Linked DNA regions of Piscinibacter gummiphilus. The main gene of each other region encodes a partner of the protein of the gene in region 2 in a complex. Links are inferred from orthologs where the notes say so. Each region holds a gene or a part of one and is shown on either strand. Other genes may lie near its edges.

Region 1 (5,257 bases), 2.5 Mb from region 2 along the record:
CGAGAAGATGCCGTAGTGGCCGGCGCCCATCACGTCGTAGTGGAACTGGCGGGTGGACGGGATGCCCGAGCACAGGTCGTGCGCGGCACGCGTCTGGCCGGCGCCCGAGATGTCGTCGAGTTCGCCTTCGATGGTCAGCAGCGCGGTGGTCTTGATGTCCTGCGGACGCACGAGCTGGCCGTTGACCTCCCACGTGCCGTTCACGAGCGAGTAGTCCTGGAACACCGTGTGGATGGTGTCGAGGTAGTACTCGGCCGGCATGTCGAGCACGGCGTTGTATTCGTCGTAGAACGAGCGGTGGAACTCGGCGCTTTCGTCCTCGCCGCGCATCAGGTCCATGAAGTAGTCGTAGTGGCTCTTCAGGTGGCGGTCCGGGTTCATCGCGATGAAGCCGGTGTGCTGCAGGAAGCCGGGGTACACGCGGCGGCCGCCGCCCGGGTAGTTCATCGGAACGCGGTAGATCACGTTGTTCTCGAACCACTCGTAGCTCTTGTTCATCGCCAGGTTGTTCACCGCGGTGGGCGACTTGCGGGCGTCGATGGGGCCACCCATCATCGTCATCGTGCGGGGCGTGAACTCGCCGTTGGAGGCCAGCAGCGAGATGGCCGCGAGCACGGGCACCGTGGGCTGGCACACCGACATCACGTTGACCTCGGGGCCAACGTGGCGGATGAAGTCCTGGACGTACGCGACGTAGTCGTCGAGGTGGAACGGGCCTTCCTCGGGCGGCACCATGCGGGCATCGGTCCAGTCGGTGATGAACACCTTGTGGTCGACCAGCAGCTGGCGCACGGTTTCACGCAGCAGCGTGGAATGGTGGCCCGACAGCGGCGCCACCACCAGCACCGTGGGCTGGTCCTTCATGCGGGTCAGCAGGTCGGAGTCGTCGGTGAAGCGCTTGAAGCGCAGCAGGCGGCAGAAGGGCTTCTCGAGCGCGACCTGTTCCTGCACGGCGACGTCGATGCCGCCCACCTTCACGGTGGTGATGCCGAACTCGGGCTTCTCGTATTCCTTCGCCAGCCGGTGCATCAGGTCGAGGCCGGCCGAGACGCGCGTGGCGAGCGGGGTGTGGGCGAACGGCGAGAGCGGGTGGCTGTACAGCTTGGACGACGCGGACGCGAATTCGGAGAACGGGCTCAGCATGGCCCGTTGAGATTCATAGAGCTGATACAGCATGGCGGATCCTTTGTGGCTTCTGGCCCAGGGGCACATCGCTGGCTTTGTGCGATGCACCATTCTAGGCACATGCCCTGAATCGTGCTGCAACCCGTGTTTTGGCGCTACCGGGAATAGCGGCGGTTTCGTCCGACAAATGCCCAAAATGCACGGGGGGCATGTCACGCCCGTGACACGCCCCCCGGCGAATCAGGTCGGATCAGCTGACCTTGGCGATCGCGGCGACCACCGCGTCGATGTTCTTGCTGTTCAGCGCGGCGACGCAGATGCGGCCCGAATCGACGCCGTAGACGCCGAATTCACCGCGAAGGCGCTGCATCTGCTCCACCGACAGGCCGGTGTAGCTGAACATGCCCTTCTGCAGGGTGATGAAGCTCATGTCCTGCTTCACGCCGGCGGCCTTGAGCTTGTCCTGCAGGGCGGTGCGCATCTGCTTGATGCGAACACGCATGCCGGCGAGCTCTTCTTCCCACATCGCGCGCAGGGCGGGGGTGGTCAGCACCGTGGCGACGATCTGGGCGCCGTGGGTGGGCGGGTTGGAGTAGTTCGTGCGGATCACGATCTTCAGCTGGCTCAGCACGCGGGTGGCGTCGTCCTTCGACGCGCACGCCACGCTCAGGCCGCCCACGCGCTCGCCGTAGAGCGAGAAGCTCTTCGAGAACGAGGTGGACACGAAGAAGTCGAGGCCGGCGGCGACGAACTTCTCGATCACGGCGCCGTCTTCCTTGATGCCTTCGCCGAAGCCCTGGTAGGCCATGTCGAGGAAGGCCACGAGGTTGCGCGACTTCACGGCGGCGACCACCTGGTCCCACTGGGCCGGGGTGATGTCGTAGCCGGTCGGGTTGTGGCAGCAGGCGTGCAGCACGACCACGGTGCCGGCGGGGGCGCCGTTCAGGGCGGCGATCATGCCGTCGAAGTTCACGCCGCGCTTGGCCGCGTCGTAGTACGGGTACGTGTCGACCTTGAAGCCGGCGTTCTGGAACAGCGCGCGGTGGTTTTCCCAGCTCGGGTCGCTGATGAGGACGGTGGCGTTCGGGTTCAGGCGCTTCAGGAAGTCGGCGCCGATCTTCAGGCCGCCGGTGCCGCCCACGGCCTGCACCGTGGCCACGCGGCCTTCGGAGACGATGGCGCTGTCGGTGCCGAACACGAGGCCCTGCACGGCCTTGTCATAGGCGGCGATGCCGTCGATGGGCAGGTAGCCGCGCGGCTTGGCCGCGTCGACCAGTTGCTTTTCGGCTTCCTGGACGCACTTGAGGAGGGGCAGCTTGCCGTTGTCGTCGAAGTACACGCCCACGCCCAGGTTCACCTTGGCGGGGTTGGGGTCGGCGTTGAACTGCTCGTTGAGGCCCAGGATGGGGTCGCGCGGGGCCATTTCGACGGCAGTGAACAGCGAAGTCATTGAGACAGTCCTTGTCAGTAGGGCAAACTTTGGTTTTGGGCTACCCTGCGCGATTGGCCTGCGAGCCTGCATCGCGGGATAACCCGAGGATTTTATCTGCCATGGCCGGAATTTCCGAAACTTCATCCGAGATCGCCGAGGTGGCTTCGCCGGGGGCGGGTGAATTCGTCACGTTCCCCGATTCGCCGTTCCAGCTGTTCCAGCCCTATCCGCCGGCGGGCGACCAGCCCACGGCCATCGAGCAGCTCGTGGAGGGGGTCGAGGACGGCCTGTCGTTCCAGACCCTGCTGGGGGTGACCGGCTCGGGCAAGACGTACACGATGGCCAACGTGATCGCGCGGCTCGGCCGCCCGGCCATCGTGTTCGCGCCGAACAAGACGCTCGCGGCCCAGCTCTACAGCGAGTTCCGCGAGTTCTTCCCGCGCAACGCCGTCGAGTACTTCGTCAGCTACTACGACTACTACCAGCCCGAGGCCTACGTGCCCCAGCGCGACCTGTTCATCGAGAAGGACAGCGCGATCAACGAGCACATCGAGCAGATGCGCCTGTCGGCCACGAAGAGCCTGCTGGAGCGGCGCGACGTGGTGATCGTGGCCACCGTGTCGGCCATCTACGGCATCGGCAACCCGGCCGACTACCACCGCATGGTGATGACGCTGCGCACGGGCGACAAGATGGACCAGCGCGACGTGATCGCGCAGCTGATCCGCATGCAGTACCAGCGCAACGAGGCCGACTTCTCGCGCGGCACGTTCCGCGTGCGCGGCGACACCATCGACGTGTTCCCGGCCGAACACTCGGAGCTGGCGGTCCGCATCGAGCTGTTCGACGACGAGATCGAGACGCTGCAGCTGTTCGACCCGCTCACCGGCCGCATCCGCCAGAAGATCGTGCGCTTCACGGTGTACCCGTCGAGCCACTACGTCACCCCGCGCGACCGGGTGCTGGCCGCGGTGGAGACCATCAAGCTCGAGCTGCGCGAGCGGCTGGCCGAGCTGACCTCGGCGGGCAAGCTCGTCGAGGCCCAGCGCATCGAGCAGCGCACGCGCTTCGACCTCGAGATGCTGCAGGAGATCGGCCACTGCAAGGGCATCGAGAACTACACGCGGCACCTGTCGGGCTCGGCACCCGGGGAGCCGCCGTCCACGCTGGTGGATTACCTCCCGCGCGACTCCGTCATGTTCCTCGACGAGAGCCACGTGATGATGGGCCAGCTGGGTGGCATGTACAACGGCGACCGCGCCCGCAAGACCACCCTCGTCGAATACGGCTTCCGCCTGCCGTCGGCCCTCGACAACCGGCCGCTGCAGCTGCAGGAGTTCGAGAAGAAGATGCGCCAGGTGGTGTTCGTCTCGGCCACGCCGGCCGACTACGAGAAGGAACATGCCGGGGCGGTGGTGGAGCAGGTGGTCCGCCCCACCGGTCTCGTCGACCCGATGGTGGACGTGCGCCCGGCCACGCACCAGGTGGACGACGTGCTGCAGGAGATCCGCCTCCGCGTCGAGAAGAACGAGCGGGTGCTGATCACCACGCTCACGAAGCGCATGGCCGAGCAGCTCACCGACTACCTCACCGACAACGGCGTGAAGGTGCGGTACCTGCACAGCGACATCGACACGGTCGAGCGGGTCGAGATCCTGCGCGACCTGCGCCTGGGCACCTTTGACGTGCTGGTGGGCATCAACCTGCTGCGCGAGGGCCTGGACATCCCCGAGGTGTCGCTCGTGGCCATCCTCGATGCCGACAAGGAAGGTTTCCTGCGCTCCGAGCGTTCGCTGATCCAGACCATCGGCCGGGCGGCGCGCAACCTGAACGGCCGCGCCATCCTGTACGCCGACCGGATCACCGACTCCATGTCGCGCGCGCTCGGCGAGACCGAACGCCGCCGCAACAAGCAGATCGAGCACAACGCCAAGATGGGCATCACGCCCCGCTCGGTGGCCAAGCAGGTGCGCGACCTGATCGACGGCGTCTACTCCGAGAAGTCCGCGAAGGACGACCTGAAGGCGGCCCGCGAGGCGGCCGAGGTCGAGGTCATGTCCGAGAAGGACCTCGGCAAGCGCATCAAGCAGCTCGAGAAGCAGATGCTCGAGCACGCCCGCAACCTCGAGTTCGAAAAGGCCGCCCGGGTGCGCGACCAACTGGCCCACCTGCGCGAGCAGGTCTTCGGCGCCGCCGGGGCCGACCATCCCGACGGGGTGGTGGTCCCGTCGCCTCCACCGCCGCCCAAACCCGTGGCGGCACCGAAGCGGGGGCGCAAATGAGCAAGCCGTACCGTGTGCTGATGGTCTGCATGGGCAACATTTGCCGGTCGCCCACCGCCGAGGGGGTGCTGCGCCACAAGCTGAAGGCGGCCGGCCTGGACGGCCTGGTCGAGGTGGATTCGGCCGGCACCCACGCCGACTGGCACAAGGGCCACCCGCCCGACCCCCGGTCGGTCGCCCATGCCCGCAAGCGGGGCTACGACCTGACGGCGCTGCGCGCCCGCATGGTCACCTCGGCCGATTTCGAGCGCCACGACCTGATCCTGGTCATGGACGACGACAACTGGGCGGTGGTGCAGGAGCGCTGTTTGCCTGAGCACCGCGCCAAGCTCGGCCGACTGGGTGACCACGGCCGGGAGAAGGCGGCGGAGATCCCCGATCCGTACTACGGTCCCCCCGGTGGATTCGACCGCGTGCT
Region 2 (7,693 bases):
CCGAGCCCGCGTCGACCGGACCCCAGGCTACTTCGACCGCGGGGCCGCCGGGCACCGTCTGCAAGGCCCGCACCGTGGCCGTGGGCGGTTGGACGCGGCCCGTGACGGCGCGGGGCGAGCTCGTCGGTGGCAGCACCGGGTGCGAGGCGTCGTTGAGGCGTGTCTCGGACGAAGCGGAGACGGGCACACCCGACACCACGGCGACCGCGCGGCCGGGCGCCGTCACCACGAGGTCGTACGTGCCCACGGGCACCGGGTACAGCACGAAGCGGCCGGCGGGGTCGGGCACCGTGGCCTTCACGGGCACGCCGTCGAGCTGCATCGACACCGAGGCGCCGGCGGCGATCGACGGATCGAGGTAGCCGGTGACCCGCTGGCTGGAGATCAGGCGGTCGCCGCCGCCCGCGCGCACGGGGATGACGGAGATGACCGGCTTCAGGTTGTACTGGCCCGCGGTGCCCCGGCGCACGATCGACTTGCAGGCGTCGAAATCGAGCACCGCTTCCGCCACCTGGCCCTCGGTCACGTCGATGCCCGCGGCGAGCTTGAGGCCGCCCGGCTGCTGGGCCGACGGCGTGGTGAGCGCCGTCTCGGGGCTGCCGGTGGGCCGCACCGCGTTGGCGGGAACACCCGCCGCGGCGTTGTCGGCGAGCACGAGCCGGACCTGCGTGTAGCGCCCTGCGGGCAGCGTGACTTCGCCGAGGTCCGCAAGCGTGCCGTTGGTGAGCGTGAGCAGGTCGATGCGGCGGGCGGGCGACAGCACGATCTCGGACCAGCCGGCGTCGCCGTCAGCGGCGCTTGCGCTCTGGTGGACGCGCACGCGCTCGATCGTCACGTGCAGTGTGTCGTAGCCGCAGGCCGGGGCGTCGGTGATCGACAGGCGCATGGTGCCGCCCGTGCCGCCGATGCCGCCTCCGCCTCCCGTGTTCCCTCCGCCACCGCAGGCGGTGAGCAGCAGGGAGGCGGCCAGCGCGGCCGGTGTGAAATCGCGGAGGCTCATGGGGCGTGGCTTTCGGTCGCGAGGCCGGCCGGCACGGCCTCCTCGACGGCATGGATGCCCAGGCCGATGCGCACGCGCGCATCGGTGGGGGAGGCGGTGTCGTGCGCGGCCAGCCAGCGGTCGAGGCGCAGCAGCAGGGCCTGCGATTCGGCGGCCGCCAGGGCGTGGAACGCAGGGGCGGCCTCGGCCGGGATGGCGTGGTACAGCACCTTGCGCTGGAAGCGGGGTTGTGCCGCGCCGTGGACGAGGTTGTGGTCGATGGTGCCGATCAGGTCGGCCACATCGGTGCCGAGGATGTGCAGCTTGTCGGTGACGCTCGCCTGCGGCACGTAGGCGCGGGCGACCAGCGCCACGCGCGCGTCGTCGAGGCGGCGCACCGCGCCCACCCGCATCAGTTCGTCGAGCACCGCCCGCGCCGGCATGTCGCCGCTGTGGCGGCGCACCAGCGTGGCGAAGCTGGCATCGCCCTCCACGGGCAACGCCCGGGGCTGGCCCTGGGGGTCGTTGTAGTCGCTGTCGCGCACCCAGCCGGTCAGCACCCGCGAGGCGCGGTTGTAGCGCTCGGCGCCGACGGCATCGGCCTCGGCGGGTTCGGCGAGCAGCCGCTGCACCTCCTTGCGGGTGAGGCCCGACAGGATCGACACCCGGGAGATCGACGGCTTCTTGCCGGGCAGGGCGAACTCGGTCATGGCCACGTCGACGTACGTCCGCTTGGCCACCGCCTGGAAGGCGCCGAAGGACATGCCGTGCCGCAGCATCAGCCGGCACAGCGGACGCAACAGGCGGGTCAGCGCCTGTTCGAGGGCGCGGGGCAGGGTGGGCGTTTCGGACACAATTGGGAAAATAATCCCAAAAACGGCGAGTGTCCAGCCAAAAAGGAACGGATCTGGCTCCCTCGTTCGGGCCAGCCGCGGCTCAATAGAATGCGGGAATGCATTCCCCTGTTTCCTCCGATCCGACGTCCCCGCTGCTGCACAACCTGAATCCGGAACAGCTCGCGGCCGTCACGCTCCCGGCGCGTCCCGCGCTGATCCTGGCCGGGGCGGGGTCGGGCAAGACCCGGGTGCTGACCACCCGCATCGCGTGGCTCATCCAGACCGGCCAGCTGTCGCCCGGCGGCGTGATGGCGGTGACCTTCACGAACAAGGCCGCGAAGGAAATGCTCACCCGCTTGGGCGCGATGCTGCCGATGCCCGTGCGGGGCATGTGGATCGGCACGTTCCACGGCCTGTGCAACCGCTTCCTGCGGGCGCACTGGAAACTCGCCGGGCTGCCGCAGGGCTTCCAGATCCTCGACTCGGCCGACCAGCTGTCGGCCGTGAAGCGGGTGATCAAGGCGATGAACCTCGACGAGGAACGGTACGTCCCCAAGCAGATCACCTGGGCCATCGCCGGCGCCAAGGAAGAGGGCCTGCGCCCGGGCGACATCGAGGTGCACGACGCGCAGAGCCGCGTGCTCGCCGAGGTGTACCAGGCCTATGAAGACCAGTGCCAGCGCGAGGGCGTGGTCGACTTCGCCGAGCTGATGCTGCGCACGTACGAGATCCTGCGCGACAACGCCGCGCTGCGCGACCACTACCAGCACCGCTTCCGCCACATCCTCGTCGACGAGTTCCAGGACACCAACAAGCTTCAGTACGCGTGGCTGAAGATGTTCGCCGGCCCCCACACCGCGGTGTTCGCGGTGGGTGACGACGACCAGAGCATCTACGCGTTCCGGGGCGCCCAGGTGGGCAACATGACCGACTTCGAACGCGAGTTCAAGGTGCAGCAGGTCATCAAGCTCGAGCGCAACTACCGCTCGTTCGGCAACATCCTCGACGCGGCCAACGAACTGATCGCCCACAACTCCAAGCGCCTCGGCAAGAACCTCAGCACCGAGGCCGGCCCCGGCGAACCGGTGCGGGTGTTCGAGGCCACGAGCGACTTCGCCGAGGCCCAGTGGTTCGTCGACGAGGCGAAACAGCTGCACCGGGACGGCGTGAACCGCAGCGACATCGCGCTGCTGTACCGCAGCAACGCGCAGAGCCGCGTGATGGAAAGCGCGCTGTTCAATGCCGGCGTGCCGTACAAGGTGTACGGCGGCCTGCGCTTCTTCGAACGCGCCGAGGTGAAGCACGCGCTGAGCTACCTGCGCCTGATCGAGAACCCGAACGACGACACCAGCTTCCTGCGCGTGGTGAACTTCCCCGCACGCGGCATCGGTGCGCGCAGCGTCGAGCAGCTGCAGGACGCCGCCCGCACCAGCGGCCGCAGCCTGAGCCAGAGCGTGGGCGCGGTGGCCGGCAAGAGCGGCTCGAACCTGCAGGGCTTCGTGGCCCTGATCGACGCGATGCGCGAGGGCACGCGCGGCCTCACGCTGCGCGAGATCATCGAGCACATGCTGCACCACTCGGGCCTCGTCACGTTCTACACGACGGACAAGGACGGCAAGGACCGCCTCGAGAACCTGGAGGAACTGGTCAACGCCGCGGAGGCCTTCGTCACGCAGGAAGGCTTCGGCAAGGACGCCGTGGCCCTGCCGGTGGACGAACACGCCGGCGCGTTGGCCGAGGGCCTCCCGGTGGCCGTGGCCGCCGTGGACCTCACGCCCGACGCCGAGACCGGCGAGATCATGTCGCCCCTCGCGGCCTTCCTCACGCACGCCTCGCTCGAGGCCGGCGACAACCAGGCACAGGCCGGGCAGGACGCCATCCAGCTGATGACCGTGCACGCGGCCAAGGGCCTCGAGTTCGACGCGGTGTTCATCACCGGCCTCGAGGAAGGGCTGTTCCCGAACGAGAAGAGCGTGGCCGACATCAACGGCATCGAGGAGGAGCGCCGGCTGATGTACGTGGCCATCACGCGCGCGCGCAAGCGGCTGTACCTGAGCTTCAGCCAGACGCGCATGCTGCACGGCCAGACCCGCTACAACGTCAAGAGCCGCTTCTTCGACGAGCTGCCCGAGAACACGCTGCGCTGGCTCACGCCGCGCAACCAGGGCTTCGGCTCGGGTTTCGCGCGCGAATACCAGTCGGCCTGGCAGAAGGGCTCCGGCCTGTCGGGCATCGTGGGCGCCGGCCAGCAGGCACCGCGGCCCAACACGCTCAACACCGCCAGCAGCGCCGGACCGAAGACCACCACGGCCCAGGGCCTGAAGTCCGGCCAGTCGGTGTTCCACAACAAGTTCGGCGAGGGCGTGATCCTCACCATCGAAGGGCAGGGCGAGGACGCCCGCGCCCAGGTGAACTTCGGCCGCCACGGGATGAAGTGGCTCCAGCTGAGCATCGCGAAGCTGACGCCGGTGGATTGACGAACGGGCCGGTTCGCGCGCCGGGAGGCGTGCGATGAGCCGGTGGACGGAGGGCGATCGGGCTACCGATGTGACAGGAATGTCTCGAGACTGTCACGGACTCTTCACGGTCGCTTTTTAACCTGCAGCGGTACGAAATCTTTCTTCACAAAAGAGCCCTGCAGTGAACAACGAAGTCCAAAACCTCTCCGTCGACCACGACGACATCGACCTCAACACCTCCGGCAACGACAGCTTCCTGACGGTGCTCGACGCCCGCCTGAGCCGCCGCTCGATGCTGCGCGGGGGTGTCGGCACCGCCGCCACGGCCGTGCTCGGCACCTGGGGCCTCACCGCCTGCGGCAGCGACGACGACGAGCCGGTGACCCCGGTGCCCGCCGCGCCGTCGGCCATCACCTCGCTGGCCTTCGCGGCCGTGGCGAAGAGCCGGGACGACAAGGTCACCGTGCCGGTCGGCTACACCGCCGCCCCGATCTACGCGCTGGGTGACCCGATCGTCGCGGGTGTCGCGGCGTACAAGAACGACGGCACCGACGTCGACATGGACAAGCGCGCCGGCGACCACCACGACGGCATGGAGTACTTCGGCCTGGCCGCCACCGGCAATGCGCCCGACGCCAACAACTCCGAACGCGGCCTGCTGGCGATGAACCACGAGGCCACGAGCAACGCCGACGTGCGTTCGTTCTACCTGCACGCCAACGGCGGCACGGTGAACCCGCGTCCGGCCAGCGAAGCCCTCAAGGAAATCGACATCCACGGCCTGTCGGTCGTCGAGGTCAAGAAGACGAACGGCCAGTGGGCCTACGTGCAGGCCGGCGCGCTGAACCGCCGCGTCACGCCCTTCACGGAACTTCAGCTGTCCGGTCCCGTCCGCGGCAACGCGCTGGTGAAGACGAAGTACTCGGTCGACGGCACCAAGATCCGCGGCACCATCAACAACTGCGGCACCGGCCGCACCCCCTGGGGCACGTTCCTGACCGGCGAAGAAAACTGGGCGGGCTACTTCACCCGCAGCCGCGCCGGCCACACCACCGACAACACGATCCGCGGCAACGACAAGAGCGTGGCCTCGCTGAACCGCTACGGCGTGAACCAGACGGCCTCGAGCCGCCACGGCTGGGAAACCGTGCCCGCCACCGGTGACGCCGCGACGGACGACCGCGCCGCCCGCTTCTTCATCGGAAAGACCGGCGCCAGCACCGACGGCACCGACGACTACCGCAACGAGCTGAACGGCTTCGGCTACATCGTCGAGATGGACGTGTTCGACAAGGCCGTGGCCGTCAAGAAGCGCACGGGCCTCGGTCGTTTCGCCCACGAGAGCGCCGCCTTCGGCAAGGTCGTGGCCAGCAAGCCGCTGGCCGTCTACATGGGCGACGACTCGCGTGGCGAGTACATCTACAAGTTCGTCTCGACGAAGACCTGGAACGCCGCCGACGCGAACCCCACCAACCGCATCACCACCGGTGACGCGTACCTGGACACGGGCAAGCTGTACGTCGCCAAGTTCGCTGCCGACGGCACGGGCACCTGGATCGAACTGAACATCGCGAACGCCGCCATCTCGGGCTACGCGACGTACGCTTTCGCCGACCAGGCCGACGTGCTCGTCAACGCTCGCCTCGCCGCGGACGCCGTCGGTGCGACCAAGATGGACCGTCCGGAGTGGTGCGCGGTGCACCCGACCACGGGCGAGATCTACTACACGCTGACGAACAACTCGAACCGTTCGATCACGGTGGGTGCCGCGCAGGAAGTCGATGCCGCCAACCCGCGCGCATACGATGACCTGAAGAACGGCGCGAACCAGGGCGGCAACGTCAACGGCCACATCATCCGCATGGCCGAGACGGGTGGCGAGGCGGCCGCGCTCACGTTCAAGTGGGACGTTTATCTGTTCGGCGCGCAGGCCACGCCGGAAACGGTGGCGGAGAAGCCGCAGCTGTCGACGATCAACATCTCGGCGTTGACCGATGACAACGACTTCTCGAGCCCGGACGGCCTCTGGTTCAGCCAGAACACCGGCCTGTGCTGGATCCAGACCGACGATGGCGCCTACACCGACGCGACGAACTGCATGATGCTGGTCGGCGTTCCGGGTGTGGTCGGCGACGGTGCGAAGACGACGCTCACCTACAAGGACAAGACCGGTGTCACCACGCTGCGCACGGTCGACACGTTCGTCGGCAAGCAGCCTACCGCCACGACGCTGAAGCGCTTCCTCGTGGGCCCGGTCGAGTGCGAACTCACCGGCTGCACGGAAACGCCGGACGGCAAGACGCTGTTCGCGAACATCCAGCACCCGGGCGAAGGCCTGTCGCCGGCCGACATCGGCGATCCGTCGAAGTACAAGAGCCACTGGCCGGGCAACGCCGGCTACCAGGCCACGGCGGGCAACGCCACGTCGCGTCCGCGTTCGGCCACGATCGCGATCACGAAGAACGACGGCGGCCGCATCGGCAGCTGATCGTCTCCTGACGTGACAACGGCCCGCAGGCGCAAGCCTGCGGGCCGTTTCACTTCGGGGTCGTCCCGGCGAAGGCCGGGACCCTGGGCACGGGCGCAGCGATCAACCGCGCCCGATGTACGGCATCTTCGTCGCCATGATCGTCATGAACTGCACGTTCGATTCGAGCGGCAGCGCGGCCATGTGCACGATGGCGTCGGCCACGTGCTGGACGTCCATGCGCGGCTCGACCACCGTCTGGCCGTTGGCCTGCAGGATGCCGCGGGTCATGCGTTCGGTCATCTCGGTGGCGGCGTTGCCGATGTCGATCTGGCCGCAGGCGATGTTCCAGGCGCGGCCGTCGAGCGAGGTGGCCTTCGTGAGGCCCGTGATCGCGTGTTTGGTCGACGTGTACGGTGCCGTGAACGGCCGCGGCGCATGCGCCGAGATCGAGCCGTTGTTGATGATGCGCCCGCCCTGCGGCGTCTGGCGCTTCATGATGCGGAAGGCTTCCTGCGTGCACAGGAAGGGGCCGGTGAGGTTCACGTCCACGACCTTCTTCCACGTCTCGAACGGCAGTTCGTCGAGGGGCACGGCGGGCGCTCCGGAGCCGGCGTTGTTGAAGAGCAGGTCGAGGCGGCCGAAGCGCGCGTCGATGGCTGCGAACAGCGCCTTGACCGAGTCGGGGTCGCCCACGTCGGTGGGCACCGCGAGCGCATGGACCCCCAGTTCACCCGCCTCGGCGACGACGGCCTGCAGCGGTTCGGCGCGGCGGCCGGCGAGGGCCACGGCGTAACCCGCGCGCAGCAGCGCAAGGCTGGTGGCGCGGCCGATGCCGGTGCCGGCGCCGGTGACGAGGGCGATCTTGCTCGGGGTGCTCATGGGGTCAGGACTCCGCAGGCGGGGTGATGGACGCTTCGAAACTGTCGACGAAGGTGAAGAACAGCGAGGT

The links. Proteins that work in one complex are often made in the same cells at the same time.
Region 1: the proteins of A4W93_RS20625 (region 2) and uvrB are in contact, whole or in part, in a crystal structure (PDB 7EGT), measured with the Thermus thermophilus proteins. The link is inferred for Piscinibacter gummiphilus from one-to-one orthologs. Residues at the interface, in WP_096412145.1 of Thermus thermophilus: His654, Arg656, Phe657, Gln666, Asp668, Glu669, Lys680, Arg681, Leu682, Ser683, Lys685, Tyr686, Ala687; in WP_096411307.1 of Thermus thermophilus: Glu23, Leu25, Arg26, Asp27, Gly28, Glu29, Arg30, Phe31, Arg55, Glu326, Asp327, Phe328, Glu379, Ser382, Gln383, His398, Gly400, Arg401.

The regions. Positions count from the first base shown.
Region 1 is NZ_CP015118.1:2,065,321-2,070,577, forward strand. What follows is about bases 2,336-5,257. They hold uvrB (excinuclease ABC subunit UvrB), read left to right. Parts: upstream 2,336-2,676; coding sequence 2,677-4,839; downstream 4,840-5,257. Other genes in these bases: A4W93_RS09375 (amino acid aminotransferase), read right to left, coding at 2,336-2,575; A4W93_RS09385 (low molecular weight protein-tyrosine-phosphatase), read left to right, coding at 4,836-5,257. In the rest of the region: A4W93_RS09370 (polyhydroxyalkanoate depolymerase), read right to left, coding at 1-1,176; more of A4W93_RS09375, read right to left, coding at 1,376-2,335. UniProt on the Escherichia coli protein: The UvrABC repair system catalyzes the recognition and processing of DNA lesions. A damage recognition complex composed of 2 UvrA and 2 UvrB subunits scans DNA for abnormalities.
Region 2 is NZ_CP015118.1:4,544,506-4,552,198, reverse strand. The notes cover bases 1,589-4,611. They hold A4W93_RS20625 (UvrD-helicase domain-containing protein), read left to right. Parts: upstream 1,589-1,931; coding sequence 1,932-4,292; downstream 4,293-4,611. Other genes in these bases: A4W93_RS20620 (PhoX family protein), read left to right, coding at 4,456-4,611; A4W93_RS20630 (DUF6502 family protein), read right to left, coding at 1,589-1,833. Also shown: A4W93_RS20635 (DUF4382 domain-containing protein), read right to left, coding at 1-1,000; more of A4W93_RS20630, read right to left, coding at 997-1,588; more of A4W93_RS20620, read left to right, coding at 4,612-6,762; A4W93_RS20615 (SDR family oxidoreductase), read right to left, coding at 6,865-7,623; A4W93_RS20610 (BPSS1780 family membrane protein), read right to left, coding at 7,628-7,693. UniProt on the Escherichia coli protein: A helicase with DNA-dependent ATPase activity. Unwinds DNA duplexes with 3'-5' polarity. Translocates on single-stranded DNA with 3'-5' polarity. Initiates unwinding more efficiently from a nicked substrate than double-stranded DNA.